Caldimonas brevitalea: one gene and its partner. The protein of the gene in region 1 binds, or shares a complex with, the protein of each later gene. Links are inferred from orthologs where the notes say so. Each region holds a gene or a part of one and is shown on either strand. Other genes may lie near its edges. The genes, in order: xseA and AAW51_RS07090.

Region 1 (14,593 bases):
CCGAGCCGCCTGGGCGATCAGGTGATGCTGGGCCTGACGCTGGACAGGATCACGGCCTGTTCGATCGAGCTCAGCCTCGGCTGCCGTTGCGGCGAGCAACAGCGCATGCGCGCCCGGCAGACGCTCGTGACGGCCGCGCTCGACGGCCAGCGGGCGGTGCCCATCCCCGACGACGTGCGCGAGGCCCTCGAGCGCTTTTTGCAGCAGCAGCCCGTGTCGAGGTGACCGTGGCGCGGTCAGACGGCCAGCCGCTGGTGCCGAAAAAATGGCCGCCCGATGAGGCGGCCTTGTTTGGCGATGCGGTGGCCCGCGCCGCTGTCAGCGCAGCGCCTCGAAGGCGCGTGCGGTGATCTCGTCGACGTGGCCCATGCCGCTGATCTTGCGGTACTTCGGCGCGTTGGCGTCGCCGGTGGCGGCCCACTGCGAGTAGTAATCGACCAGCGGCCGGGTCTGGCTCTGGTAGACCTCGAGGCGCTTCTTGACGGTGCCTTCCTGGTCGTCATCGCGCTGGATCAGGTCTTCACCGGTCACGTCGTCCTTGCCCGGCACCTTGGGCGGGTTGAACTTGACGTGGTAGGTCCGGCCCGAGGCGGGGTGGACCCGGCGACCGCTCATGCGCTCCACGATGGCGTCGTCGGGCACGTCGATCTCGAGCACGTAATCGAGCTTCACGCCGGCCGCTTTCATCGCGTCCGCCTGCGGGATGGTGCGCGGGAAACCGTCGAACAAGAAGCCTTTGGCGCAATCGGGCTGGGCGATGCGCTCCTTGACCAGGCCGATGATGATGTCGTCGCTCACCAGGCCGCCCGAATCCATCACTTTTTTGGCCGCCACACCGAGCGGCGTGCCTGCCTTGACGGCCGCGCGCAGCATATCCCCTGTAGAGATTTGCGGGATGCCGAATTTCTGGCAGATGTATGCCGCCTGCGTGCCTTTACCTGCGCCTGGCGCGCCCAACAGAATCAATCGCATGGGTTCCTCTGGAAGATTGTCGGTGGGCAGGGTCGCCCGGCGGCCAAGCCGTATCGCCCCGCGTCTGTTGCCGCGAGGATACCATGGGGTACCTCGCCGGGGCCCTGGGGATCGGCCCTGGGGCTGGGCTCGTGGCCCGTCGGGGCGAGCGGAAGGCGGCCGGCCTCAGCCTTTCAGTGCCGCATAGTGCTCGCGCACGCGAGCCAGGTCTTCGGGCGTGTCGACCCCGGGACCGGGGCGCGTGTTGGTGACGTGCACCGCGATGCGCTCGCCATGCCACAACACCCGCAGTTGCTCGAGCGATTCGATGTTCTCCAGCGGGCTTTGCTCCAGCGTCGGAAAGCGCCGCAAGAAACCCGCGTGGTAGCCGTAGATGCCGATGTGGCGCAGCGGTGCCGGTGTGCTCAATGCGGTCACGCCGTCACGGTAGCCGTCGCGCCACCAGGGCAGGGGGGCGCGAGAGAAATACAAGGCACGGCGGTTGTTGTCGCAGACGACTTTGACGACGTTGGTGCTGGTGAACTCGGCGATGTCCTCGATCGGGTGGGCCGCGGTGCTCATCACGCACCCGATCGACCCGAGCAGCACATCGGCGCACGCATCGATCAAGGCGGGCTCGATCAGCGGTTCGTCCCCCTGCACGTTGACCACCACGTCGGCGCCGTCCAGGCCCAGTTGCTCGCAGGCTTCGGCCAGCCGGTCGCTGCCGGTGGCGTGGTCGGTGCGGGTCATCACCACTTCGATGCCTTGCGCTTCGCAGGCCTCGGCGATGCGTCGATCGTCCGCGGCCACCACCACCCGTTCCGCGCGGCTCTTGCGGGCTTGTTCGGCCACGCGTACCACCATGGGCAAGCCGCCGAGATCGGCGAGCGGTTTGTTGGGCAGGCGGGTGGAGGCGAGACGTGCGGGGACCAGGACCGTGAACGTCATGCAGCCCCCCCGTCGAGAACGACAGGGGCGGGCGCCGCGGCCGGCGCTGCGAGGTCGCGCGCGTCCGACTCGAGCATGACCGGAATGCCGTCGCGCACCGGGTAGGCGAGCTGGTCGGCCCGGCAGATGAGTTCGTGCGCGTGCCGGTCGTGTTCGAGCGGGCCCTTGCACAGCGGGCAGACGAGAAGTTCTAGTAGGCGGGTGTCCATCAGGTCCTCAATCGTGGAGGCGGCGCGACAAGACAGAGTCGAGCGCCGCGTAGAAGCCCGGGTCGGGCATGAAGTCTAGCGCGACCACCCAGATGCGCGGGTCACCGGCACTGCGTAGCTTGACAGCGTCCTTCTCCGTCACCAGCACGACGTCGCCATCCCAGCCGTCCCACGGCAGGCCTTGCTGGTAGTCGTGATGATCGGGCAGGGGACGGCGTTCGAGGCGCAGCCCGGCCGCTTCGAGCATCCGGAAAAAGCGCTCCGGATGGGCCACGCCGGCCACCGCCAGCACGGGCCGGCCGGCGAACGCCTCCAAAGGCCGCGGTGTGCCGCCACCGCTGCCCCATGCCGCCAGCGGCAGTGCGCCACGCAGCGCGCGCTGTGCCAGCCATCCGGGCCGCGGCGTGGAGGGCGCCGACGCGTTGTAGAGCACCAGGTCGGCGCGGCGTCGCGCGCTGTCGCGCAACGGTCCGGCCGGCAGCCACCAGCCGTTGCCGGCACCGCGCTCGTCGAACACCAGCACTTCGATGTCGCGGCACAAACGCAGGTGCTGCAGGCCGTCGTCGCAGACGATCACGTCGACCTCGGGGTGGGCTGCGAGCACGGTACGTCCGGCCGCGACGCGGTCGGCGCCGACGGCCACTGGGACGCCGGTGCGCAAGGCCATCAGCAAAGGTTCGTCGCCGACCTCGCGCGCGTCAGACGCAGGGGTCACCAGGGCCAGGTGGTCGGATTGCCGCCCATAGCCGCGCGACACGATGGCGGGCCGGCGCCCGCGTGCGAGCAAGTGCGCGACGATCGCCATCGTGGTCGGTGTCTTGCCGGCGCCCCCGGCGATCACGTTGCCGACCACGATCACCGGCACCGGCAGGCGCTCGCGGCGCAGCAGCCCGAGGCGAAACAGCCAGGCGCGTGACAGCGCCAGCGTCGCGTAGAGGCCGCTGAGCGGCAGCAACGCCCACGCGAGCGGACCGCGCCGCAGCCAGGCCGCCTCGACACGGGCTTGCCAGCTCGGCGCCGCGGTCTTCGACAAGGGCCGCAGGCGCTTCAGCGCGCGCCGCCGCCCGTGGACGACTGGGTGGCGAAGGTCAGCTGGCTGAGGCCGGCCCGGCGGGCGGCGTCCATCACGTTGATGACGCTCTGGTGTGCCGCGGTGGCATCGGCCGAGACGATCACGACATGTTCCTTGCCGTCGCCGGCGGCCTGTCGCAGCGCCGCGGCCAGGCCGTCGACACTGCGGCCGTCGATCGCCTGCTTGTTGACGGCATAGCGGCCGTCGCCCGACACCGCGACGATGATCTCGCGCGGATAGTCGCGTGAGGCGTCGGCGTCGGCCACCGGCAGGTTCACCTTCAGCTCGGTGAACTTGGAGTAGGTGGTCGACAGCATCAAAAAGATCAGGATCACCAGCAGCACGTCGATAAACGGGATCAGGTTGATCTCCGGTTCCTCGCTACGCCGGTGATGGAAGTTCATCGCCATCTAGGGCTCCCTCGGGCTCAGCGCTGCGACGTGAAGCGCAGCAGATGGGGCACCATACGTTCGGCCGCCTGCTCCAGGTCGAGCACGTACTCGTCGACGCGGCCCCGGAAGTAGCGATAGAACATCAGCGACGGGATCGCGATCATCAGTGCGAAGGCCGTGTTGTAGAGCGCCACCGAAATGCCGTGCGCCAACTGCTGCGGGTCGGAGCCGGAGGCGCCGCCTTGCGACGCGAAGATTTCGATCATCCCGATCACGGTGCCGAGCAGGCCCAGCAAGGGCGCTGCCGCGGCGATCGTGCCCAGCGTGTTCAGGTAGCGCTCCATCTGGTGCACGGCGGCCCGACCCGCGGTTTCGAATGCATTGCGCAGATTGGCTTCGCTGATGCGCGGCTCCGTGATGACGGCCCGCAGCCCGGTGGCCAGCACGCGCCCGAGCACCGAGTTGGCCGCCAGCTTGCTGACGACGTCGGGCGCCGGCAGGTTGGAGCGGGTCACGGCAATGACTTCATCGAGCAGCTTGGGCGGGGCGACGCGGACCGTCCTGAGGCTGGAAAAACGTTCGATGATCAGCGCCAGCGCAACGATGGAACACAGAATCAACGGCCAAATGGGCCAGCCGGCGGCTTGTATGATCGAAAACAATCACGTCCCCTCGTGAGGTGAAAAACAGGTGGGGGCGATTATGGCGCGAAGCGTCGCGCGCTCCGCGACCAACATGCGACGTGCGCCGCACGTGTTGCCTCCCATCCCTGTTACAAATTACAAGACATCCACTTTTCTTGTGGATAACTTTGTGGGCAAATGGTCTTCACCGGCCCGCAACGCCCGGTTTTCCAAGGGCTGGAATAAATTGCTGCATCAATGAGCAGAAGAAAATTCAATAAAATCAAGCACTTACATGGATGTGACAGGTCTGTGACGCCTATTTCGGCCCGCCAGCCCAGTGCTGGCGCGGTTGTGGAGTTCTGAGGCCGCGCCACGCCTGGTTTTCCGATGAACGATCTTTTCGCCGACCCCCCTGCGCCGCCCCCGGGTCCGTCCCGGGGCCCTGTCGCTTCTACCGGGCTGCGGGTGGCACGCCAAGTGTGGAGTGTTGCTGCGCTGCTCAACGCTGTGGCCGACACCCTTCAGGCCCGCTTCGCCAACGTGACGGTGCAGGGCGAGCTGTCCGGCTTCAGCCGGGCACCCAGTGGCCATTGCTATTTTTCGCTGAAGGACGACCGTGCCCTCGAGCCCGCGCTGGTGCGCTGCGCGATGTTCCGGCGTGCGGCCGCCATGGTCGACTTCCAGCCTCGCGACGGCATGCTGGTCGAGGTGCGCGGGCGTTTGGCGCTCTACAACGCGCGCGGTGACCTGCAACTGGTGGCGGAATCGATGCGGCCGGCCGGGCAGGGCGCGCTCTACGAACAGTTTTTGCGGCTGAAGGCGAAGCTGGAGGCCGAAGGCCTGTTCGAGCCTGAGCGCAAACGGCCGCTGGTGCGGCATCCGCGCGCCGTGGGGGTCGTCACCTCGCTGAAGGCGGCCGCGCTGCACGATGTGCTGACCGCCTTGCAGCGGCGCGCACCCCAGGTGCGCGTCGTCGTGTACCCCGCCAGCGTGCAGGGGGCGGAGGCGCCGGCCGAACTGCAACGGGCCATCCATTTGGCCGGCGAACGCCGCGAGGTGGACACCTTGATCGTGTGCCGCGGCGGCGGATCGCTGGAAGACCTGTGGGCCTTCAACGACGAGGCGGTGGTGCGCGCCATCGCCCACAGCCCGGTGCCGGTGGTCTGCGGTGTGGGCCACGAGACCGACGTCACGATCGCTGACTTCGCGGCCGACCTGCGGGCCCCCACGCCGACGGCGGCCGCCGAGCTGGCGGCGCCGGTGCGCGACGAGTGCCTGGCCGTGCTGCAAGGCCTGTACAACTGTTTGCAGCGCTGTGTCGACCGCAAGCTCGAACGCGAAGGCCAGCGGCTCGACCAGACCACGATGCGCCTTGCGCGGCCGGCCCAGGTGCTGGCGCAACGGCACCGCGAACTCGACCGGCTGCAGCAGCGCTGGGCCGCCGCACCTCGCCAGCGGCTGCAGCTGGCACGCCAGCGTGAGCTGCATCTGGGTGAGCGGCTGCTGCGGTCGACCCAGCGGCTGTCGTCGGCACGCCAGCGCGAGCAGCACCTGGCCGAGCGGCTGCAGCGGTCCACGCACGTACGGCTCGACGCCCAGGCCGCCCGGCTCGAGGCCTTGGCCGCCCGACTCGAAAGCGCCAATCCGCGCCAGGTGCTGCAGCGCGGTTATGCCCTGCTGACCGACGCCGAAGGCGCGCCGATCACGAGCACGGGCGCCGTGCACCCGGGTGACACCGTGCGCGCCGTGCTGCACGACGGCGCGCTGGTCACCGAGGTCCAGCGCAGCGAACCGTCGGCATGACCGGGGTCAAGCCGGCGCGGGAAGGGGCCGCTGCCGGCGGCGCCGCACCGTTAAGGCGCCACCGGGGCGCTTGAGCAGGGTCATGAGGCTGTGCCTACAATCGCAGCTTCCCACAGTCCACATACCGCTCTCAAAGGAACAAAGAGATGGAACACACCTTGCCCCCGTTGCCGTACCCCCACGACGCCTTGCAACCCCACCTCAGCAAGGAGACGCTCGAGTTCCACCACGACAAGCACCACAACGCCTATGTCGTGAACCTGAACAACCTGATCAAGGGCACCGAGTTCGAGAACCTGGGTCTGGAAGAGATCATCAAGAAGTCCAGCGGCGGTATCTTCAACAACGCGGCCCAGGTGTGGAACCACACCTTCTTCTGGAACTGCATGAAGCCCAACGGCGGCGGCGAGCCCAAGGGTGCGCTGGCCGAGGCCATCAACAAGAAGTGGGGCAGCTATGCCGCCTTCAAGGAAGCGTTCTCGAAGAGCGCGGTCGGCAACTTCGGCTCCGGCTGGACCTGGCTGGTCAAGAAGGCCGACGGCTCGGTCGACATCGTCAACACCAGCAATGCCCAGACGCCGCTGACCACGGCTGACAAGGCGCTGATGACGATCGACGTGTGGGAGCATGCCTACTACATCGACTTCCGCAATGCGCGTCCCAAGTTCGTCGAGACCTTCATGAACTCGCTGGTGAACTGGGACTTCGCCGCCACCAACTTCGCCTGAGCGAGCCTCTCGCCGATACGGGCCGGCCGCGCGCCGGCCCTTGCGCTTTCTGGCCTTGCGGCGGGCGCCGGGCCTTTACCGCGATGATAGAGACACGATGAGAATCCTGCTGGTCGAAGACGACCCCACCTTGAGTTTCGGGGTCGCACGCGCCCTGCAACGGGAAGGCTGGCAGGTCGATGTGCTGGCCGACGGCATGGCGGCCAGCGCCGAAGGGCTGATCGCGCAGTACGACCTGGCGGTGCTCGACCTGGGCCTGCCGCGGCGCGACGGCATGGAAGTGCTGCGGCACTGGCGTGGGCGCGGCGCGCGTCTGCCGGTGCTGATCCTGACCGCCCGTGACGAGCTGGGCGACCGCGTCGAAGGCCTCGACAGCGGTGCCGACGACTACCTCGTCAAACCCTTCGACGTGCCCGAGCTGGTGGCGCGCTTGCGCGCCTTGCAGCGGCGCGCCGCCGGCCGCGCCGAAGACCGGCTGGTGCTGGGCGACCTGGAGCTGGACGTGCGCCACCGCGAGCTGCGCTATCGCGGTGAGCGGGTGCATCTGAGCCCGCGCGAGCAGGCCTTGACCGAGCTGCTGATGGCGCGTGCCGGGCGGGTGGTGCCGAAGGACCACATCGTCTCGACGCTGTCGAGCTGGGAGACCGACTTCAGCGAGAACTCGGTCGAGGTCTATATCCACCGGCTGCGCAAGCGGTTCGCCGAGCTGGGTGTGACCATCAAGACGGTGCGCGGTTTCGGCTACCTGATGGAGCTGACGCCGCCTGCGGCCGACCCTGCCCCGGCAGCGCCGCAGGACTGACCACGACGGGCGTACACGCGTGAACCGCAGCCTGCGCTGGCAGCTGCTCGGCCCACTGGTCTGGGTCTGGCTGCTCGGCGCCTTGCTGGCAGCCTACGGGGCCTTCAACCTCGCCAGCTATGCCGGTGGCACCGCCTACGACCGCACCTTGCAGGACGAGGCCGGCGCGATCGCGACACAAATCCACTGGACCGACCGCGGCCCCTTGCTCGAGTTGAGCACGCAGACCCAGGAAATGCTGGCCTGGGACAGCGCCGATCGCAATGCCTTCATGGTGACCGACGCCGAAGGCCGGGTGTTGGCCGGTGTCGCGGGGCTGCCGGTCCCGGAGGACGTCAGCGGCAGCTTCGACCGCCCGCAGGTGTTCGACGCCGACTACCAGGGTGAGCCGGTGCGCGGCGCCATGTATTCGATCCGCTCGCCGATGCTCGACACCTATGTCACGGTGGTGGTGGTCGAGACACGGCGCAAGCGAGCCGACCTGGTCCGTGAGGTGCAGGTGGCGATCCTGATGCCGACGCTGGCGCTGGGCCTGCTCACCTTTTTGCTGCTGGCGCTCGGCATCCGGCGCGGTGTCGCGCCGCTGCGCCGCATCGCCGGCGAGGTGGAGCGGCGCGCGCCGCAGGACTTGCGGCCTTTGCCGCTCGACGATGTGCCGGCCGAAGCCGTGCCCTTGATCGAACGCCTCAATGCGCTGCTCGCCAACGTGTCGCGCTCGTTCGAACTGCAGCGTCGTTTCGTGGCCGACGCCGCCCACCAGCTGCGCACCCCGGTGGCCGGCATCCGCGTGCTGTCGCAGGAGTTGCAGCACGAGCTGGCGGCCATCCAGGCCGATGCCAGCACCCAGGCGATGCTGCAGGCGCTGGTGGCGTCGACCGAGCGGATGAGCCGATTGATCGGCCAGTTGCTGAACCTGGCCCGTTCGGATGCGGCCCTGCGCAACCTCGCCGCCGGTGAACTGCAGCACATCGACGTGCTGCCGGTGATCCGCGAGGCGGCCGAGCCGCTGCTGCTGCGCGCCTCGCGCGAAGGCAAGCAGGTGTCGCTCGAGGCTCCCGACGGCCCGGGTTGGGCGCGCGCGCACCCGGTGTGGCTGGCCGAGGTGGTGTCCAACCTGCTCGACAACGCCTTGCGCTACGGCGGCCCCAACATCGAGTTGCGGGTGACGCCCCGCGAGGGCTGGCTCGACATCGAGGTGCGCGACGACGGGCCCGGCATCATGCTCACGCAGCGTGAACTGGTGTTCGAGCCGTTCTGGCGCGGCGAGCGCGCCGACACGCGCGGCCCCGAGGGGACCGGGCTGGGCCTGGCCATCGTCAAGGAGATCGTGCTGGGCATGCGCGGACGCCTGAGGCTGGCCAGCCGTCCGGAGCTGGCTGGCACCTGTTTCACGGTCAGCCTGCCGGTCTGACCGCGGTGCCGCCTCGCGTCAGGGCTGCGGCCCGAACGGTGCGCCCTTCACCTGGAACCCCGGCTTGACGCCGCGCTTGGCGAACCACCCCTGATTGACCTCGAGCGCATACCGCACCGGTTGCTTGGAGCAATGCGAGTCGAGCGACTGCGGTTGCATGTCGGCGATGTTGACCACCGCGCCCTTGTCGTCGAGGAAGGCGATCGACAACGGGATCAGTGTGTTTTTCATCCAGAAACACTGCGTGGCCGGCTGCTCGAAGACAAACAGCATGCCTTCGTTCGGCGCCAGCGACTTGCGGTGCATCAGGCCGGTCGCGCGCTGCTCGGGCGTGCGTGCCACCTGCGCCTGCACCACCTGAAAACCGACCGTCAAAGGGGTGGTGGGCAGCTGCTGCGCCGCTTCGCCCTGGGCCTGCGCCAGACCGCTGCCGAGCAGGGCCAGCGCTGCCAGACTGCCCCAGCGTGAAATATGTGGCAGGCGGGGGGCGTGCGAGAGGGGGAGCGTCTTGATGTAGGTCATGTCGATCTGAAGGGTCGGCACCTAGAGTGGCGTGGCCTGAAGGCGGGTGGTGCCTGCTGCTCGGGCAGGAGCGCCGCACATGCCATCACCCCACGCTGATCCGTCATTGTCACCCAAGCCCGCTGCCGACGCCGCCGTCGCGCCCGGCGATGCCGCCGTGTGGGACGACCCCGCGGAGGTGGCGCGCTACACCCGCTGGGTCGAGGACACCGACGGCCGCCGCCTGGGCGACTCGGCGTTCGTGATCGATGGCATGTACTGCGCCGCCTGCTCGGTCACGATCGAGCAGGCGCTGACGGCGGTGCCCGGTGTGTTGCAGGCCGAGGTCAACCCCGGCAGCCGACGCGCCCGGGTGCGCTGGGACCCGGCGCAGGTGGCAGCGTCGGCATTGGCCGCCGCGGTGGCGGGGGCCGGCTACCGCGCCTACCCCGCACTGTCGCTCGAGGCCGAGCAGGCCCGTCACCGCGAACGCCGCAGCGCCTTGTGGCGGCTGTTCGTGGCCGGCTTTTGCATGATGCAGGTGATGATGTACGCGGTGCCGACCTACTACGCGGCACCCGGCGACATGAGCCCCGACATCCTGCGGCTGCTGCAGTGGGCCAGCTGGCTGCTCAGCGTGCCGGTGCTGCTGTTCGCGGCCGGCCCCTTTTTGCGGGGCGCCTGGCGCGACTTGTGCGCAGGCCGCATCGGCATGGACGTGCCGGTGGCGCTGGGCATCGTCGTGACATTTGTCGCAAGCACGGGGGCCACCTTCGACCCGGGCGGTGTGTTCGGCGCCGAGGTGTATTTCGACTCGCTGACGATGTTCGTGTTTTTCCTGCTGTGCGGCCGCTACCTGGAATTGCAGGCGCGGGGCAGGGCGGCGGGTGCGCTGGAGCGGTTGCTGCAGCGGCTGCCCGAGAGTGTCGAGCGGCTCGCCGACGACGGCAGTGCCGAGATGGTGCCGGTGTCGCGCCTGGCCGTCGGTGACCGGCTGCGCGTGCGCCCGGGGCAGGCCATCCCGGCCGACGGCCGGCTGTGCGAGGGCGAGGCCCAGGTCGACGAAGCGCTGTTGACCGGCGAGTCGCACCCGCTGCTGCGCCGGGTCGGCGAGCGGCTGGTGGCGGGCAGCTTCAACCTGTCGTCGCCGGTGGTGATGGTGGTGGAGCGGCTCGGTGCCGACACCCGCTATGGGCAGATCGTCTCGATGATGGAGCGTGCCGCGAGCGAGCGCCCCGCATTGGCGCGACAGGTCGACCGCTACGCGGGTGTGTTCCTGTGGGCGGTGCTGCTGGCCGCCGCGGCCGCGGCGCTGGCGTGGTGGTTCATCGACCCGCAGCGCAGTCTGTGGGTCGCCGTGGCGGTGCTGATCGTCACCTGCCCGTGTGCGTTGTCGCTGGCCACGCCGTCGGCGCTGCTGAGCGCGGCGGGCGCACTGGCCCGCCGCGGCATGCTGGTGCAGAAGCTGCAGGCGCTGGAGGCGCTGGCGCAGGCACGGTTGTTCGTGTTCGACAAGACCGGTACCTTGACCGAAGACAGGCTTGCGGTGGCCCGGGTGGAACTGCAGCCGGGCTGGCGGCGCGACGACGCGCTGCGCCATGCCAAGGCGCTGGCCGATGTATCGCTGCACCCCGTCGCGCGGGCGGTCGCGCTCGAAGCACAGGACGCCCCGCGGGTCTCGCTTGCGCTGCTGCGCGAGCTGCCCGGCCAGGGGCTGCAGGGTGAAGACATGCAGGGCCGCTGTTGGCGCCTCGGCTCGGCTGCCCACGCCTGCCCGGGCGCCGAGCTGGCGGAGTCGGAGGGCCCGCAGGCCTGGCTGTCGGTCGACTTCGCGCCGGTGGCGCGCTTCTGCCTCGAAGAATCGCTGCGGCCTGACGCCCGCGCCGCGCTGGCGCAGCTGCGCGCCGACGGTGTCGAACTGATGCTGTTGTCCGGTGACCGTCCGCAGGCGGCGGCCCGCGTCGCCGCCATGCTGGGCATCGAGGCCTGCCAGGCGGGCGCCACCCCGGAAGACAAGCTGCGCGCCGTCACCGCGGCACAGGCCCGCGGGCTGCGCGTCGCGATGGTGGGCGACGGGCTCAACGATGCGCCGGTGCTGGCGCGTGCGGATGTCTCGATCGCGATGGGCCAGGGTGCGCCGCTGGCCCGTGCGCAAGCCGACCTGACCCTGCTGAGCGGCCGGCTGACCGACCTGGTGGCCGCACGCCGGCTGGCCTTGCGCACGCTCGCCGTGATCCGCCAGAACCTGGCCTGGGCGGCGGCCTACAACGCCGTGTGCGTGCCGCTCGCGCTGGTCGGCTGGATGCCGGCGTGGCTGGCCGGGCTGGGCATGGCCTGCAGCTCGCTGTTCGTCGTGCTCAACGCCTCACGCCTGAGCCGTGCACCCGCTGCGCGGCCGCAGGCGGCCGGCCTGTCGGCCCTTCCGGTCGGCCTCAAACCCGAATGAGATGAGCCATGGACATCCTGTTTTTGTTGGTGCCGCTGTCGGTGGTGCTGGTGCTGGCGCTGCTCGCCTTGTTCGCCTGGGCCCTGTTCGGCGGGCAGTTCGACAACGTGGAGCGTGAAGGAGAGCGCATTTTGTGGGACGACGCTCGCGCCGATCCGACCTCGCTTGATGCCGATCAAGCTCGCGCCCGGCCGGCTCCCGAACAATCGCTACGGTCTATCTAAGAGAGTGCTTTCATGAGTGCCACAACGTCTGCAACGGCCCGTTCGGTCGTGAACTACAACGACAAAGTCGTGCGCCAGTTCACGATCGCGTCGGTGGTTTGGGGGGTGGTGGGCATGCTCGTCGGCGTGATCATCGCCGCCCAGCTCGCCTGGCCCGAACTCAATTTCGGCATCCCCTGGCTGAGCTACGGCCGCTTGCGTCCGCTGCACACCAATGCCGTGATCTTCGCCTTCGGTGGTTGTGCCCTGTTCGCCACCAGCTTCCACGTCGTGCAGCGCACCTGCCAGGTGTCGCTGATCTCGGACAAGCTGGCCGCCTTCACCTTCTGGGGCTGGCAGGCGGTGATCGTCGCCGCGGCGGTGTCGCTGCCGCTGGGCTACACCAGCGGCAAGGAATACGCCGAACTCGAGTGGCCGATCGACATCCTGATCACGCTGGTGTGGGTGTCTTACGCGATCGTGTTCTTCGGCACCATCGGCAAGCGCCGGGTCAGCCACATCTATGTGGCCAACTGGTTCTTCGGCGGCTTCATCCTGGCGGTGGCGCTGCTGCATCTGGTCAACAGTGCGGCGATCCCGGTCAGCTTCTGGAAGAGCTACTCGGCCTATGCCGGCGTGCAGGACGCGATGGTGCAGTGGTGGTACGGCCACAACGCGGTGGGCTTCTTCCTGACCGCGGGCTTCCTCGGGATGATGTACTACTACATCCCGAAGCAGGCCGAGCGCCCGGTGTATTCGTACCGGCTGTCGATCGTGCACTTCTGGGCGCTGATCTTCACCTACATGTGGGCGGGCCCGCACCACCTGCACTACACCGCGCTGCCCGACTGGGCGCAATCGGTGGGCATGCTGTTCTCGCTGATCCTGCTGGCGCCGAGCTGGGGCGGCATGATCAACGGCATCATGACCTTGTCGGGTGCCTGGCACAAGCTGCGCGATGACCCGATCCTGAAGTTCCTGATCGTCTCGCTGTCGTTCTACGGCATGTCGACCTTCGAGGGTCCGATGATGTCGATCAAGACGGTCAACGCACTGTCGCACTACACCGACTGGACCGTGGGCCACGTGCACGCCGGCGCGCTGGGCTGGGTGGGCTTCATCACGATGGGCTCGCTGTACTACCTGATCCCGCGCATGTTCGGCCAGAAGCGCATGTACAGCGTCAAGGCGATCGAGCTGCACTTCTGGGTCGCGACGCTGGGCGTGGTGTTCTACATCGCCGCGATGTGGATCGCCGGCGTGATGCAGGGGCTGATGTGGCGTGCGGTGAATGCCGACGGCACGCTGGCCTACAGCTTCGTCGAAAGCGTCAAGGCCACCTATCCGTTCTATGTGGTGCGCCTGTTCGGCGGCCTGCTCTACCTGGGCGGCATGCTGATCATGGCCTGGAACACCGTGATGACGGTGCGCGGCCAGCGCACCGAGCAGCCGGCCGAGCTGGCGGTGGCGCCGAGCGCTGCCTGAGCCGCCGCGACTGCGACGCAGTAAAGGAATCAACATGGCTAGCCAACACACACCTTCGGGCGGCTTCTCGCACGAGAAGATCGAGACCAACAACTTCCTGATGATCCTGCTGATCATCCTGGTGGTGTCGGTCGGCGGTCTGGTCGAGATCGTGCCGCTGTTCTTCCAGAAGTCGACCACCGAGGCGGTCACCGGGCTCAAGCCCTACACGCCGCTGCAACTGGCCGGGCGCGACGTCTATATCCGCGAGGGTTGCTACAACTGCCACTCGCAGATGATCCGGCCTTTCCGTGCCGAGACGCTGCGCTATGGCCACTACTCGGTGGCCGGCGAATTCGTCTACGACCACCCGTTCCAGTGGGGCTCCAAGCGCACCGGGCCCGACCTGCACCGCGTCGGCGGGCGCTACAGCGACGAGTGGCACCGCATCCACCTGATCAACCCGCGCGACCTGGTGCCCGAGTCGAACATGCCCGCCTACCCGTGGCTGGCGACCAACCTGGTCGATCCGCAAGGCGTGGCGCCCAAGCTGAAGGCGCTGCGGACCGTGGGGGTGCCGTACACCGATGCCGAGATCGCCGGCGCCGAGGCGGCCGTCAAGGGCAAGACCGAGCTGGACGCCGTGATCGCCTATCTGCAGGTGCTCGGCACCGCGCTGAAGTGAGTTGAGGAGATCGAGATGAGTTTCGACGTCAACGACCTGCGTTCCATCGTCACGCTGATCTCGCTGGCCGTGTTCGCCGGCATCTGCGTGTGGGCCTATGCGCGCCGCAACCAACCCGTTTTCGACGAAGCCGCCCGGCTGCCGTTCGACGGCGAGTGAGTGAGCGGTGCTCCGGAGTAATCGTTCATGAGCGACTTTTTCAACAACGGATGGTCGGTCTACATCGCGGTGGTGACCATTGCCGGCGTGCTCGCCTGTCTGGCGCTGCTGATCATCGCCAGCCGCCGCAAGGTGATGGCCGACGACAACACCACCGGCCACGTCTGGGATGAAGACCTGCGCGAGCTGA
Region 2 (14,608 bases), 610 kb from region 1 along the record:
CCCCACGGTGCCGGAGGAACCCAGCGCCTCGCGCCATTCGCCGGCGGCGAACACCTCCAGCGCTTCTTCCAACTCGGCGCCGGCCGCCACCTGGGCCGCGCGAAAGCCGGCCTCGGTGTAGCGCCCGTCGGGGAAGTAGCGCATCGACAGCCCGACGCTGCCGATCTGGAACGATTCGGCGACCAGCGGCGTGCGCCCCTGCCCGAGGATCATCTCGGTCGAGCGCCCACCGATGTCGATGACGAGCCGGCGGCCGGTGCTGGGCGGCATCAACCGCACCACGCCCGCATAGATCAAGCGGGCTTCCTCACGCCCGGAGATCACCTCGATCGGGTGGCCGAGCACCGCCTGGGCGCGGCCCAGAAAGGCGTCGCGGTTCTTGGCTTCGCGCAAGGTCTGCGTGGCCACCGCGCGCACCTGGTGCGCGTCGAAACCCTGCAGCCGTTGCGCAAAGCGGCCCAGGCAGGCCAGCCCGCGCACCGTCGCTTCCTCGGTCAGCATGCCCTGGGCGTCGAGGCCGCCGCCCAGGCGCACGGTTTCCTTCAGATAGTCGATGCGCTTGTAGCGGCCGCGGGTGAGCTGGCCGATTTCGAGTCGGAAGCTGTTCGAGCCCATGTCGATCGCGGCCAGCACGGCTTCGGCACGCCCGGATTCGGCAACGGTCGGGGCGGAGGCGACGGTGTTTTCCAAACTCATGGCCTGCATTGTCTCTTCATTTCAGTGCCGCTCGCGACGCGGCCGACGCTGCGCGACGCGGCCGACTCGTGTACGCTGCGCGCGTCGCATGCTTGCTTGTTGGCTGCCAACCAAACCCAGGAGATGCCGATGCCGACCGACGATCTCGATTCGTTGTTGCCCACCCGTGATTTCAACCGCCGCAATTTCGTCAAGACGGCGGTCGGCAGCGGCTTCGCCGCTGCGGTGTTGCCGGTGACGGCACAAACCATCAAGACCGACAGCGAAGGACTGACCGTCGGCGAGGTGACCATCCCGGTCAAGGACTTCAAGATGCCCGCCTACCGGGCGCAGCCGGCCGGCAAAAAGGGCAAGCTGCCGGTGGTGCTGGTGGTGTCGGAGATCTTCGGCGTGCACGAGCACATCGCCGACGTCGCAAGGCGCTTCGCCAAGCGCGGCTACCTCGCGATCGCGCCCGAGTTGTTCGTGCGCCAAGGCGACGCCAGCGCCTATGGCGAGATCGCCAAGCTGCAGGCCGAGGTGATATCCAAGGTGCCCGACGCCCAGGTGATGCAGGACCTCGACGCCACGGTAGCCTGGGCCAAGGAGCAGGGCGGCGACGTCAGCAAGCTGGGCATCACCGGCTTCTGCTGGGGCGGCCGCATCACCTGGCTCTATGCCACGCAGGGCCCGGTCAAGGCCGGCGTGGCGTGGTACGGCCGGCTGGTGGGCACCTCCAGCGAGCTGACACCCAAGCACCCGGTGGACCTGGCCGCGCAACTGAAGGCGCCGGTGCTGGGCCTGTATGGCGGGCAGGATGCCGGCATTCCGCTTGAAAGCGTTGATAAGATGCAGGCCGCCCTGGCGAGCGGCAGCGCGGCGGCCAAACGGTCGCAAATCCACGTCTACCCGGATGCGCCGCACGCCTTCCACGCAGATTACCGGCCCAGCTTCCGCAAGGAAGCGGCCGAAGACGGCTGGAAGCGCTGCCTGGACTGGTTTGAAAAACATGGAGTCGCCTAGCGGCCCGACTGATTGATGGCACGAGGAGCCGCGCGAGAGCGCGGCTTTTCGTTGAGCGTTCCACATGACCCTGACCTACATCGTTCTCGCGACCCTGATCGGCGGCGTGCTGTCGGTGCTGATCGCCGCGAGTCTGACGCTCTCGGTGCTCAGCAAGCTGGTGCGGCACCTGGTGAGCCTGTCTGCCGGCGTGCTGCTGGGCACGGCACTGATCCACGTGCTGCCGGAGGCGTTCGAAGGTGCGACCGATCCGCACGAGCTGTTCCTGACGCTGCTGGGCGGCCTGCTGTTTTTCTTCCTGCTCGAGAAGGCCGAGCTGTACCGGCACGGCCACCATCACGAGGGGGACGGTGACCACCACCATCACGGTTTCGATCACGACCAGGCCGGCCGCGGCGGCTGGAGCGTGCTGGTGGGCGACAGCATCCACAACTTCTGCGACGGCATCATCATCGCGGCAGCCTTTCTGGCCGATCCGCAGATCGGGGCGGTCACGGCGATGGCCATCATCGCGCATGAAATCCCGCAGGAGGTGGGCGATTACATCGTGCTGCTGAACGCCGGCTTCTCGCGTTCGCGCGCGCTGTTCTACAACGCGCTGTCAGGCCTGGCCGCCGTCGTCGGCGGCGTGTTGGGCTATTTTGTCGTCGGCCCCTGGGAGTCGTTGTTTCCCTACCTGCTGGTGGTGGCGGCGTCGAGCTTCATCTATGTCGCGGTGGCCGATTTGATCCCGCAGTTGCAACGCCGACTGTCCCTCAAGGAAACGCTCGCGCAGCTGCTGTGGCTGGGCCTGGGGCTGGGTTTCATCACGGTGATCGTCGGGCAGTTCCACGGTGGGGCCGACGCCCGGCCGCACGGGCACCCGCACACCGAACCCGCGGCGCACGCGGACCACGACGACGCGGCCGCGCCGCTGCCGGGTCAGGAGGCCCACCCGCCATCGAAGGCCGGCTCGGCCGCGCACGGACACTGAGCGGCCGCGGCCGGGACCGCGGCGGCGCGGCTCAGCGCACCACGAGCACCGGGATGGTGCTGTGCGTCAGCACACGATTGGTTTCGCTGCCGAGCAGCAGGGCCTGCACGCCGCGGCGACCGTGCGAGGCCATCACGATCAGGTCGCAGCCATGCTGCTTGGCGTAATCGACCACCGCCTCCCAGACGCTGACCGACTCGACCGTGTGCGCGGTGCACGGAATGCCGACCGCGAGGCAGGCTTCCTTGACCGCGGCGACGTTGCGCGAGGCGACGCGCTCCTGCGCGTCGAGGAATTCCTGTGGCAGCGTCGGCTGCATCTCGGAAATCGCGCTGTAGGGGTAGGGGTCCTTGACGCTGATCGTGAACACCTCGGCGCCGGTCAGCTTGGCGAGCGAGATCGCCGTGGTGATGGCCCGTTGGGTGATGTCCGAGCCGTCGGTGGGAACCAGGATGCGCTTGTACATGAGTGACCTCCGTCTTCGGGTTGAGGGCCATCGTTGCACGGGGCGTGCGCTGGCATGTTGACCGAAGTCATGCCCCACCGGCAAGCGCCAGGCCTTGCAGGGGGTGGGCGCAGGGACACTTGCTTCACTGTCAGCCGCGCGCCACCGGGCGCTGCGGGTCGGCGCACCACTCGCTCCAGGAGCCGGGATAGAGCGCCGCGCGGCCCAGGCCGGCCACTTCCATCGCCAGCAGGTTGTGGCAGGCGGTCACCCCCGAGCCGCATTGGTGGACCGCGGTGCCGGGGTCGGTGCCGGCCAGCAAGGCCTCGAACTCGGACCGCAGTTGCGCCGGCGCCTTGAAGCGGCCGTCGGCGGCGAGGTTGTCCTTGAAAAAGCGATTCACGGCGCCCGGAATGTGCCCGGCCACCGGGTCGAGTGGCTCGACGTCGCCCCGAAAGCGTTCCGGGGCCCGGGCGTCGAGCAAACGCCAGCCCGGCTCGTCGAGCCGGGCCTGCAGGGCGGCCGCGTCGAGGGTGCGGACCGCGGGGGAGGCGGCCGGGTAGGGGGGCTGCGGATCGACCGCCGGCAGGCCGGTGCTCAGTGCGCCCCCCGCCGCCTGCCAGGCCACAAGGCCGCCGTCCAGCACGGCCACGGCTTCATGGCCCAGCCATTTCAGCAACCACCAGGCGCGCACGCAGAACATGCCGCCCTGGCGGTCGTAGACCACCACCTGGGTGCCGGGCGCGATGCCCCAGCGGCCCACCGTCGCCGCGAAGGCCTCGCGTGCCGGCAGGGGGTGACGACCCCGCGCGGGCTCGCCCGGCGCTGATTTCGGCCCGGAGAGGTCGCGGTCGAGGTGGGCATAGTGCGCCCCCGGCAGGTGTCCGCTGGCATAGGCCGCTTCCCCTGCGGCGGTGTCGGCGAGGTCGAAGCTGACGTCGAGCACGACCAGGGGCGTGCCGTCGCGCATCAGCGCCTGCAGGTCGGCCGCCGAGATCAAGGTGGTGTAGCTCATGTTTCTGTGGTGGTCGAGGGGGCGACGTTGGGCGCCGCCTTGCTGCGCAAAAAAGTGGCCGCCAGGCCGGCCAGCACGATCAGCAGCATGCCTGCGAGCGCCATCCACGTCACCGGATCGTCGAACAGCACAACGCCGTAAATGAACGCGAACACGATGCCGAGGTACTGCAGGCTGGCGTTGACCAGCGGTTTGCCGGTGCCGTAGGCGCGCGTCATCATCAGTTGCGCGACGGTCGCGAAGGTGCCGACGGCGAGCAGCCAGCCGATGCCTGCGAGTGTGTGCGGATGGCTGCCGCCGGCCAGCATCGCCAGCAGGCCTGCCGTCATGCCGCCCAGCGAGAAATAGAAGACGATGCGGTATTCCGGCTCGCCGGCGCGCCCGAGCGCGGTGACCTGCAGATAGGCGGTGGCGCTGAGCATGCCCGACAGCAAGCCCACCACACCGTGCCACAACTGGTCTTGCTCGATGGTCGGGCGCAGGATCAGCGCGACGCCAGCGAAGCCGGTCAGCACCGCGGCCACCACGCGGGGGTCGAGCCGGGCCCCGCCGAGCAGGATGGCGCCGCCGAGCAGGAACAGCGCCATCCACACCGACGACATGTAGTTGAGGGTCATTGCGGTGGCCAGCGGGAGGTTGCCGATCGCATAGAACCACATGCACAAGGCGGCCACGCCCGACAGGCTGCGCCAGAAGTGCATCGCCGGCACAGCGGTGCGCAAGGTGCCGCGCTGCCGCCAGGTGAGCAGCGCCATCAGCGCCGCGCCGACCAGACCGCGGTAGAACACGATCTCGCCGGTGTCGTAATAGGCCGATGCGTACTTGACGCACAGCCCCATGGTGGCGAACAAAAAGCTCGCCAGGATCATCAGCACGGGCGCACGGTTCACAGGACTTCTTCCTCTGCTTTCATCAGGTGCGCCGGCGGCGGCGGCAAAGCGGCGTCGCGCGGCAGTGCGTAGACCTCGACCGAGCGGTCGCGGCCTTTCAGGTACTGTGCCCCGAGCGGGCGCAGCAGCGCCTGCAGTGCGGGCGGCAACAGTGCGAACGTGGCGGGATTGGCGAGTGCGGCCATCTCGGGGTGCAGCTTGTTCAGGCCTTCCAGGCGTGCGGCCACGTTCACGGTGTCGCCGATGACGGTATAGATACAGCGGTCGGGCGAGCCGATCTGGCCTGCCAGTGCAGTACCGCTGGCAAGGCCGATGCCCGCCACCAGCGTCGGCGCGCCGTAGGTGCTGCGCTCGCGGTTGAACTCGTCGAGGGCCTGTTGCATGGCCACGGCGGCATAGAGGGCACGCACGACACGGTGTTCGTCGGGCTTGGGGGCGCCGAACACGACCACCATCGCATCGCCCATGAAGTTGTTGACGTAGCCGCCGTAGCGTTGCGCGGCCTCGGTCATGCGGGTGAAGTACTCGTTGAGCGTCAACACGATGTCGCGCGGCTTCATTTCCTCGCACAGCTGCGTGAAGCCGCGGATGTCGCTCAACAGCACCGTGACCTCGACCTCATGGCCGCCCAGCATCAGCTCGCCCTGCAGCAGCTGGTCACGCACCTCCGGCGAGACGAGCCGGCCGAACACGTCGCGCTCGCGGTCGCGCTTCTCCAGTTCCCAGCTCATGTGGTTGAACGAGCGCGCCAGCAGGCCCAACTCGTCGTCGCGCTGCAGTTCCACGTGCGCGTTCAGGTGGTGGCCCTTCAGCAAGGCGCGCGCCGAGCGTGCCATGCCCCGGATGTCGCGCGCCAGGCCGCGCGCGAAGCGCCAGGCGACCCAGGCGCTCAGGCAGGAAACGGCCAGCGTCACCGCCGTGAAGCGCAGCAGCTCTTCGCGTACCAGCGCCCGGTAGGTCTCGAGCGAGTCGACCCATTCGACGGTCCAGCCGGCATGTGCTTCGGCTTCGCTGTACAGCACGTCGGAGGGCGCCGGATTGGGCTGCGCCAGCGCGGTCACGGAGCGGGCGACCGACGCGACCGGCAGGGCCGCGCCGGGGGCCCGCACGAAGGCGCGGGCCTCTTCGGAGCTGCCCTCTGGCAGCTGGATGGCGTCGACCAGCGCGCCGGGTGAAATGCCAATCACGACCCAGCCGCTGGGGCGCGCCGAGGGCGGGTCGTTCGCCACCGGCAACAGCACGTCCACCCCTTCACCGGGGCCGCGGGGCCGCCAGCTGGCGTGGCGCGCCGGCAGCCGCTGCACCCCTTCGTCCTTGCCGGGGTCGAGCGGGTAGCCGAGCAGCTTGCGGCCTTGTGCGTCCAGCAGTTCGGCGCGATCGAGTTCGGGGTGGCTGCGCACCAGGCTGCGCAGTTCGAGATACAGCACGGCGTCGCTGCGGATGCGGCCGTCGAGCAATTCCTTGACCCCCGGAGTGCTGGCGATCATCACCGCCATGCGTTCGGCCGACAGCATCAGCTGGCGAACACGGCCGGCCAACAGCACCGCGGTCTGGCGCGTCAGGCGCTCCTGCTCGGCTCGCAAGCGTTGGGAGTTTTCAGCCAGCGAGAGCGAACCCGCGATCACCAGGGGCACGATCGTGAACAGCAGCACCGCGATCGGCAAGGTGCGACTGAGCGAGTAACGCTGCGCGGGCGAGGGCGCGGGCGCGGTGTTCACGACGGAAAGAGGGCGGTCCGGTACGACACGCGGACATTGTGCTCGAAACCGGGCGCGCGGCGTGTCCTGCAAACAACAACGCCCGGCGGCGCCGGGCGTTCAGGCAACCGACGCCCGGCGGGCCGGGCATCGTGAGTCAGCGCAGCGGGTCAGCCGCCGAACCGCATCGTGGACCGGTACCACTCGTGGAAGTGCTGCATGCCGTCTTCCATCGGGCTCTGGTAGGGGCCGACTTCGTTGTCGCCGCGGTCGAACAAGGCCTTGCGGCCGCCGTCCATGCGCAGCGCGATCTCGTCGTCCTCGATGCAGGTCTCCATGTAGGCGGCCTGCTCGGCCTCGACGAATTCGCGCTCGAAGGCGGCGATCTCCTCGGGGTAGTAGAACTCCACCACGTTCAAGGTCTTTTGCGGCCCCTGCGGGTAAAGCGTCGACACCACCAGCACGTGCGGGTACCACTCCAGCATCACGGTCGGGTAGTAGGTCAGCCAGATGGCGCCGTGCTTCGGCGGCACGCCGTTGCTGAACTTCAGCACCGCCTCATGCCACTTGCGATACGTGTCCGAACCGGGCTTGCCCAGCGCATTGGCCACCCCGACGGTCTGCACCGAGTAGTGCTTGCCGAACTCCCAGCGCAGGTCGTCACAGGTGACGAAGTTGCCGAGGCCGGGGTGGAAGGGGCCGACGTGGTAGTCCTCGAGGTAGACCTCGATGAAGGTCTTCCAGTTGTAGTTGCACTCGTGCAACTCGACCTTGTCGAGCACGTAACCACTGAAGTCGAACTCGGCCCGCGGACCCAGCCGTGCCAGGTCGGCGGCCACGTCGCGGCCGTTGTCCTCGAACACCAGCCCGTTCCAGTGGCGAACCTTGTAGTTGTTCAGGTTCAAGCACGGGTCCTGCGCGAAATGCGGCGCCCCGAGCAGCTTGCCGTCCAGCCCGTAGGTCCAGCGGTGCAGCGGGCACACGATGTTGCTGCGGGTGTTGCCGCGCCCGCGCAGCATCACCGCCTGCCGGTGCCGGCAGACGTTGGAGATCAGCTCGACCCCTTGCGGCGTGCGCACCAGCGCGCGGCCCTCGCCCTCTTGCGGCAGGGCGTAGTAGTCCCCCACCTCGGGCACGGCCAGCTCGTGCCCGAGGTAGCGGGGTCCGAGCTGGAAGATGAGCTCCATCTCGCGGCGAAACAGTTCGCCGTCGAAATATGCCGAAACCGGCAGTTGCGAGTGGCTTTGCTCAAGGGCAATGCTTAGGTCTGACATGATCCCCAGGATCTCCAAAAACCAATGTCAACCACCCCCACGGTGGGCTCATCTCCCCGATCCATCCGGTGCCGGATACACGAATCGCTCTCGACGAAATGCTCCGCGAGACGACGCTTCCCGCAGCGGACCGTGCGCCGGTGACCGGCTCGTGATCCGCCCCGGGGACTGCATCGTCCTGCGCACGCGTCTGGCCAAATACCTCCGATGTGAAATGAGGCCGCGCTGAGTTTTCGTCGGGGAACCGGACATTTTAGCCTCCTTGGGTATGTAACTCCTGCTGAATGTCAAGGGGGTTTGTAAGAGGGTGGCCGCCCGGCACAGCTTCAGCGCAGCCGGCGGCGGATGCGGCCTGACTACAATTGCCGGTTTCACCGCACGCCAATGCCCAACACCGCAACCTCTTCCCACACTGCAGAGCCGGCCAGCTATGAAGAAGCGCTGGCCGAGCTCGAGCGGCTGGTGTCCGAGCTCGAATCGGGCCAGCTGCCGCTCGAGCGCCTGCTGCAGAGCTACCAGCGCGGCGCGCATTTGCTGGCCTACTGCCGTGGCAGGCTCGAGACGGTGGAGCAGCAGGTGAAGGTGTTGGAAGAGGGGCAATTGAAACCTTGGAATCAAGCATGAACGGCGCCGAGTTCGACCACTGGTCGCAAGCCGAGTTGGCGCGGGTCGAAGCGGCCTTGTCGGCCTGGGTGCCGGTCGATGCGCCGGTCGGGCTGGGCGAGGCGATGCGCTATGGCGTGCTGGACGGCGGCAAGCGGTTGCGCCCCTTGCTGGTGCTGGCCGCGGCGCAGGCGGTGGGCGGCCACGACGAGGCGGCACTGCGGGCGGCGTGCGCCGTGGAGCTGATCCACGCCTATTCGTTGGTGCACGACGACATGCCGTGTATGGACAACGATGTGCTCCGGCGCGGCAAGCCGACCGTGCACGTGCAGTTCGGCGAAGCCACCGCGATGCTGACCGGCGATGCGATGCAGGCCTTGGCATTCGAGGTGCTGACGCCCGAAGAAGACGTGGTGCCGCCGCGCCTGCAAGCGCAGCTGTGCCGACTGCTGGCGCGCGCGTCCGGCCACGAGGGCATGGCGGGTGGCCAGGCGATCGATCTCGCCAGCGTCGGCCATCAGCTGGACGAGGCCGCGTTGCGCGACATGCACCGGCGCAAGACCGGCGCCTTGCTGCGCGCCAGCGTGCAGATGGGCGCGGCCTGCGGCACGACCGACGCGCGTGCCTGGGAGGCCTTGTCCGAATACGGCTGGAGCGTCGGCTTGGCGTTCCAGGTGGTGGACGACATCCTGGACGTCACGCAGGCGTCTGAGACGCTCGGCAAGACCGCCGGCAAGGATGCAGACAACCAGAAGCCGACCTATGTGTCGGTGCTGGGACTGGACGCGGCGCGGCGCTATGCCGGCGAGCTGCGGGAACGTGCGCAAGCGGCGTTGGCAGGCAGCGGCTTGCCGCAGCCGGCGTGGCTGAGCGTGCTGGCTGACAAAGTCGTAGATCGGCAAAGCTGATGAACTATTCGCTCCTGGAAACCATCAATACGCCGGCCGACCTGCGCCGATTGCCGCGCCACGACCTGCAGCAACTGGCCGAAGAATTGCGCGATTTCCTGCTGCACAGCGTGTCGCAGACCGGCGGCCACCTGTCGTCCAACCTGGGCACGGTGGAGCTGACGATCGCGCTGCACTATGTGTTCGACACCCCCCATGACCGCCTGGTCTGGGACGTGGGCCACCAGACCTATCCGCACAAGATCCTGACCGGCCGCCGTGAGCGCATGCCCACCCTGCGCCAGTACGGCGGCATGAGCGGCTTCCCCCGGCGCGACGAGAGCGAATACGACACCTTCGGCACCGCACACTCGTCGACCTCGATCTCGGCCGCCCTGGGCATGGCCCTGGCGTCTCGGCTGAAGGGCGAAGAGCGCAAGGCGGTGGCCATCATCGGCGACGGCGCGATGACGGCCGGCATGGCCTTCGAGGCGTTGAACAATGCCGGTTATCCGCATGCCGCGGGCGGCGCCGACATGCTGGTGGTGCTGAACGACAACGACATGTCGATCTCGCCGCCGGTCGGCGCGCTCAACAAATACCTCGCGCGCCTGCTGTCGGGCCGCTTCTATGCCGCGGCCCGCGAAGGCGCCAAGCAGGTGCTGAAGAATGCGCCGCCGCTGTTCGAGCTGGCGCGCCGCATCGAGGAACACGCCAAGGGCATGGTGGTGCCGGCCACCATCTTCGAGGAATTCGGCTTCAACTACGTCGGTCCGATCGACGGCCACGACCTCGAGTCGCTGATCCCGACGCTCGAGAATCTGCGCAAGCTGAAGGGCCCGCAGTTCCTGCATGTCGTGACCAAGAAGGGCTATGGCTACAAGCTGGCCGAGGCCGATCCGGTGGCCTATCACGGCCCCAGCAAGTTCAATCCCGCCGAAGGCCTGAAGAAGGCGAGCGGCGGCAAACCGACCTTCACGCAGGTGTTCGGCCAGTGGCTGTGCGACATGGCCGCGCAGGACGAGCGGCTGGTGGGCATCACGCCGGCGATGCGCGAAGGCTCGGGCATGGTCGAGTTCGAGCAGCGTTTTCCGACGCGCTACCACGACGTCGGCATCGCCGAGCAGCATGCGGTCACTTTCGCGGCCGGCCTGGCATGCGAAGGGCTGAAGCCGGTGGTTGCGATCTATTCGACCTTTCTGCAGCGTGCCTACGACCAGTTGATCCACGACGTCGCGATCCAGAACCTGCCGGTGGTGTTCGCACTCGACCGGGCCGGCATCGTCGGTGCCGACGGCGCGACCCATATGGGCGCCTTCGACATCGCCTTCCTGCGCTGCATTCCCAACCTCAGCCTGATGACACCGTCGGACGAGAACGAATGCCGGCAGCTGCTGTACACCGCCTACTGCCAGGACCATCCCACCGCGGTGCGCTACCCGCGCGGCAGCGGTGCCGGCGTCGAGGTGGCGCAGACCATGACGGCGTTGCCGTTCGGCAAGGGGGAGGTGCGGCGTCAGGGCCGCGGCGTGGCCATCCTGGCCTTCGGCACCTTGCTGTATCCCGCGCTGGAAGCCGCCGACAAGCTCGATGCGACGGTCGCCAACATGCGCTTCGTGAAGCCGCTGGACACCGCCCTGGTGGAAGAGTTGGCGCGCACCCACGATGCCATCGTCACGGTGGAAGAGGGCTGTGTCGTGGGTGGCGCCGGCAGTGCCGTGGCCGAGGCCTTGCACGCGGCCGGGCTGAGCACGCCGGTGCTGATGCTGGGCCTGAAAGACGAATTCATCGAGCACGGCGACCCGGCCAAGCTTTTGGCCCTGCAGGGGCTGGACGCAGCCGGTATCGAGCGGGCCGTGTTGCAACGTTTCGGCGCCAAGCTGGCGTTGGTGCGGCCGGCCATCAACCAGTGACGCGGCGGGCCCGCCGCCGATTTCCCTGCGCCTGCGAGGAGAAGCGGCAGGCCCCAGACTGTCGCCTGCGCGGTTGACTTAGGCCGCCGGTGAGGAAGACGATGAACGACATGACCGACCTGAAGTCCCTGATTTCCGCTGCCGAGGTGGCGATGCCCGATGTGCAAAGCTCGCGCGACGAGCGCCGCCTTGCGATCCAGCGCGTCGGCGTGAAGGACGTGCGCTACCCGATCCAGCTGCGTGTGGGCGGCCAGGTGCAGCACGGCGTCGCCACCTGGGACCTCGACGTGGCCCTGCCCGCCGACCAGAAGGGCACGCACATGTCGCGCTTCGTCGCCTGGCTCAACGAACACCATCTGCACCCGATCGAAGCCGCCACGCTGCGCCAGGACCTGGTCAGCATGCTGACGCTGCTGCATGCCGACGAAGGCCGTATCGAGGCCCGCTTCTCGTTTTTCATCCTCAAGACGGCACCGGTGTCGGGCGTGCAGAGCCTGCTCGACTACCAGGGCAAGTGGATCGCCGAGAGCCGAGGCGGGCAGGTCACCGTCTGGGCCGAAGTGGTCGTGCCGGTCAAGTCGCTGTGCCCCTGCTCGAAGGAAATCTCCGAGTTCGGCGCCCACAACCAGCGTTCGCACGTGACGATCCGTGCCGAACTTCTCGGTGATGTCGACTGGCGCGAGCTGGTGCGTTTTGCCGAAGAAAGCGCGTCCAGCGAAATCTGGCCGCTGCTCAAGCGCACCGATGAGAAATGGATCACGGAACGCGCCTACGAGAACCCGAAGTTCGTCGAGGACCTGGTGCGCGATGTCGCATTGCGGGTCAACGCCGAGCCGCGGGTCGGGCGCTACCGTGTCGAAGTCGAGAACTTCGAATCCATCCACAACCACTCGGCTTTCGCCGTCATCGAGCGCACCTGAGGCGCACCGGCGCCCGGGCCGCCCCCCGACGGGCGCCCCGGGCCTTAGACCACCACCACTTCCGCCGGCCCCGGCGCCACCCGGCCCACCACTGTCGCGGCCTCGAAGCCGTGCTGCCGGAACACGCCCAGCACCTGATCGACGCTGTCTGGCGTGCAGGACACCAGCAGCCCGCCGCTGGTCTGCGGGTCGGTCAGCAGCGCCCGCTCGGCGTCGCTGAAACTCGCCGGCAGCCGCACCTGCTCGCCGTAGCTCGCCCAGTTGCGCCCCGACGCGCCCGTCACCAGCCCCAGCCGCGCCAACTCGCCCACCCCCGGCAGCAGCGGCACGGCCGACCAGGTCAGCTCGATGCGGCAGCCGGCGCCGCGCGCCATCTCGAGGGCGTGCCCCGCCAGCCCGAAACCGGTCACGTCGGTCATCGCATGTACACCGGCCAGCTCGGCCAACTCGGGCCCCGGCGTGTTCAGCTGGGTGGTGCTGGCCACCATGCGCTGGTAGCCGTCCGCGCTCAACCGGTCTTTCTTGAGCGCGGCCGACAACACGCCGACGCCCAGCGGCTTGCCCAGCACCAGCGCGTCGCCGGCGCGGGCGTCGGCATTGCGCTTGACCTTGGACGGGTGCACCAGCCCCAACACCACCAGGCCGTAGATGGGCTCGACCGAATCGATCGTGTGGCCGCCCGCCACCGGGATGCCGGCCTGCGCGCAGATGCTCTGGCCGCCTTGCAGGATGCGGCCGATGACGTCGAGCGGCAGCACGTTGACCGGCATGCCGACCAGGCCCAGCGCCATGATCGGGCGCCCACCCATCGCGTAGACGTCCGAGATGGCGTTGGTGGCGGCAATGCGGCCGAAGTCGTGCGGATCGTCGACGATGGGCATGAAGAAATCGGTGGTGGCCACCAGCGCCTGCTCGTCGTTGAGTTGGTAGACGGCGGCGTCGTCGGCGGTTTCGATGCCGACCAGCAAGGCGTCGGGGACCGGCAGGGAGCCGGCATGGCGCAGGATGTCGGACAGCACGCCGGGGGCGATCTTGCAACCGCATCCACCGCCGTGCGACAGCGAGGTCAAACGGGGATAGGCGGCCGACTGGAGAGGGTTCATATCGGATTCAAGGCAGGGAGGTGGCGTCAGGGTCCAGTGTAGGACGCGGGGAGGCCGGCGGCGGCCCGCGAGGGCTTCGGCCGCAGTGCGACAATGCCGTGACGCCGGGCGCAGGAGCAGGCCGGTGGACGACAGGTGGCTCGCAGCGCCGCCGAGAGGCGCAGCGGGCCGGCGATGTCGCCTCGCCCCTGCGGAACGCGGCCGGGACGTACCAGCATCGGGCCGGTGCACAAGCGGAGGTGGGGCAGGGGTGGACATTGATACGCCGGACATACGGCGCAGCGGGCGCGACCTGCTGTCGTTGGCGCTGATCGACAGCCGCAACTGCAGCCTGCACCGCTTCAGCGCGTTCGAAGCCTCGCTCGACATTCCGCCGACGCCCGAGCTCGACCCGCCGCTGTGGCTGCTCGGCCATCTGGGGTGGTTCCAGGAGTACTGGGTGGCGCGCAACATCGAGCGACACCTCGGCCCCTACGCCGATGCCCGCCGTCCGCGGCTGGCATCGATCGAGCCCGGTGCCGACCTGTGGTACGACCCGGCGCAGACACCCCGCGCGGGGCGCTGGCGCGCGTCCTTGCCGCCACCCGACACGGTGCGTGCCTACCTGGTCGAGACGTTGGAGGCCACGCTCGACCTGTTGAATCACGCCGAGGAAACCGACAAGGGGCTCTATTTCTTCCGGTTGGCGCTGTTCTACGAAGACATGCAGGGCGAAACCTTGGCCTGCATGGCGCACACGCTAGGCCTGTCGGTGCCGGCCTTGCAGTGGCCGCAGCCGATTGCGGAACGGTCGCCGATCGGCTTCGGTGCGATGCGCTGGCAACTCGGCTGCGACGACGGCCCGGGGTTCGTGTTCGACCATGAAATGGGCCGCCACGAGGTGCGGGTGCCCGAATTCGAGATCGACGCACAGCCCGTCAACTGGGCCCAATACGCGGAGTTCATCGAGGACGGCGGCTACGACGAGGCGTCGTGGTGGTCGGCTGAAGGCTGGGCCTGGCTGCAGGCGACCGGTCGGCGCGCTCCGCGCCATGTGGAGCAGGTGCGTCACCGGGTGCTGGCGCGGCGCGGCGCCGACCTGGTGCAACTGGCCGCGCAGACGCCGGCCATGCACGTCAGCTGGCACGAAGCGCAGGCCTGGTGCCGCTGGGCCGGGCGGCGTCTGCCCAGCGAAGCCGAATGGGAACTGG

The links.
Region 2: the proteins of xseA (region 1) and AAW51_RS07090 are in contact, whole or in part, in a cryo-EM structure (PDB 8TXR), measured with the Escherichia coli proteins. The link is inferred for Caldimonas brevitalea from one-to-one orthologs.

Annotation. Positions count from the first base shown.
Region 1 is NZ_CP011371.1:2,237,797-2,252,389, forward strand. The notes cover bases 3,875-6,796. They hold xseA (exodeoxyribonuclease VII large subunit), read left to right. Parts: upstream 3,875-4,588; coding sequence 4,589-6,004; downstream 6,005-6,796. Other genes in these bases: AAW51_RS09760 (MotA/TolQ/ExbB proton channel family protein), read right to left, coding at 3,875-4,237; AAW51_RS09770 (superoxide dismutase), read left to right, coding at 6,151-6,732. In the rest of the region: AAW51_RS09730 (acyl-CoA thioesterase), read left to right, coding at 1-225; adk (adenylate kinase), read right to left, coding at 319-972; kdsB (3-deoxy-manno-octulosonate cytidylyltransferase), read right to left, coding at 1,138-1,902; AAW51_RS09745 (Trm112 family protein), read right to left, coding at 1,899-2,111; lpxK (tetraacyldisaccharide 4'-kinase), read right to left, coding at 2,119-3,144; AAW51_RS09755 (ExbD/TolR family protein), read right to left, coding at 3,159-3,587; more of AAW51_RS09760, read right to left, coding at 3,611-3,874; AAW51_RS09775 (response regulator), read left to right, coding at 6,830-7,534; AAW51_RS09780 (sensor histidine kinase), read left to right, coding at 7,554-8,945; AAW51_RS09785 (DUF192 domain-containing protein), read right to left, coding at 8,964-9,467; AAW51_RS09790 (heavy metal translocating P-type ATPase), read left to right, coding at 9,547-11,892; ccoN (cytochrome-c oxidase, cbb3-type subunit I), read left to right, coding at 12,129-13,580; ccoO (cytochrome-c oxidase, cbb3-type subunit II), read left to right, coding at 13,615-14,244; AAW51_RS09810 (cbb3-type cytochrome oxidase subunit 3), read left to right, coding at 14,260-14,403; ccoP (cytochrome-c oxidase, cbb3-type subunit III), read left to right, coding at 14,431-14,593. UniProt on the Escherichia coli protein: Bidirectionally degrades single-stranded DNA into large acid-insoluble oligonucleotides, which are then degraded further into small acid-soluble oligonucleotides.
Region 2 is NZ_CP011371.1:1,620,468-1,635,075, forward strand. Bases 7,060-9,996 are described here. They hold AAW51_RS07090 (exodeoxyribonuclease VII small subunit), read left to right. Parts: upstream 7,060-8,376; coding sequence 8,377-8,616; downstream 8,617-9,996. Other genes in these bases: AAW51_RS07085 (aromatic ring-hydroxylating oxygenase subunit alpha), read right to left, coding at 7,060-7,992; AAW51_RS07095 (polyprenyl synthetase family protein), read left to right, coding at 8,613-9,503; dxs (1-deoxy-D-xylulose-5-phosphate synthase), read left to right, coding at 9,503-9,996. In the rest of the region: AAW51_RS07050 (Ppx/GppA phosphatase family protein), read right to left, coding at 1-696; AAW51_RS07055 (dienelactone hydrolase family protein), read left to right, coding at 826-1,698; AAW51_RS07060 (ZIP family metal transporter), read left to right, coding at 1,763-2,671; AAW51_RS07065 (universal stress protein), read right to left, coding at 2,703-3,137; AAW51_RS07070 (sulfurtransferase), read right to left, coding at 3,268-4,131; AAW51_RS07075 (DMT family transporter), read right to left, coding at 4,128-5,000; AAW51_RS27935 (adenylate/guanylate cyclase domain-containing protein), read right to left, coding at 5,018-6,739; more of AAW51_RS07085, read right to left, coding at 6,889-7,059; more of dxs, read left to right, coding at 9,997-11,395; GTP cyclohydrolase FolE2, read left to right, coding at 11,497-12,315; selenide, water dikinase SelD, read right to left, coding at 12,360-13,418; AAW51_RS07115 (SUMF1/EgtB/PvdO family nonheme iron enzyme), read left to right, coding at 13,669-14,608. UniProt on the Escherichia coli protein: Bidirectionally degrades single-stranded DNA into large acid-insoluble oligonucleotides, which are then degraded further into small acid-soluble oligonucleotides.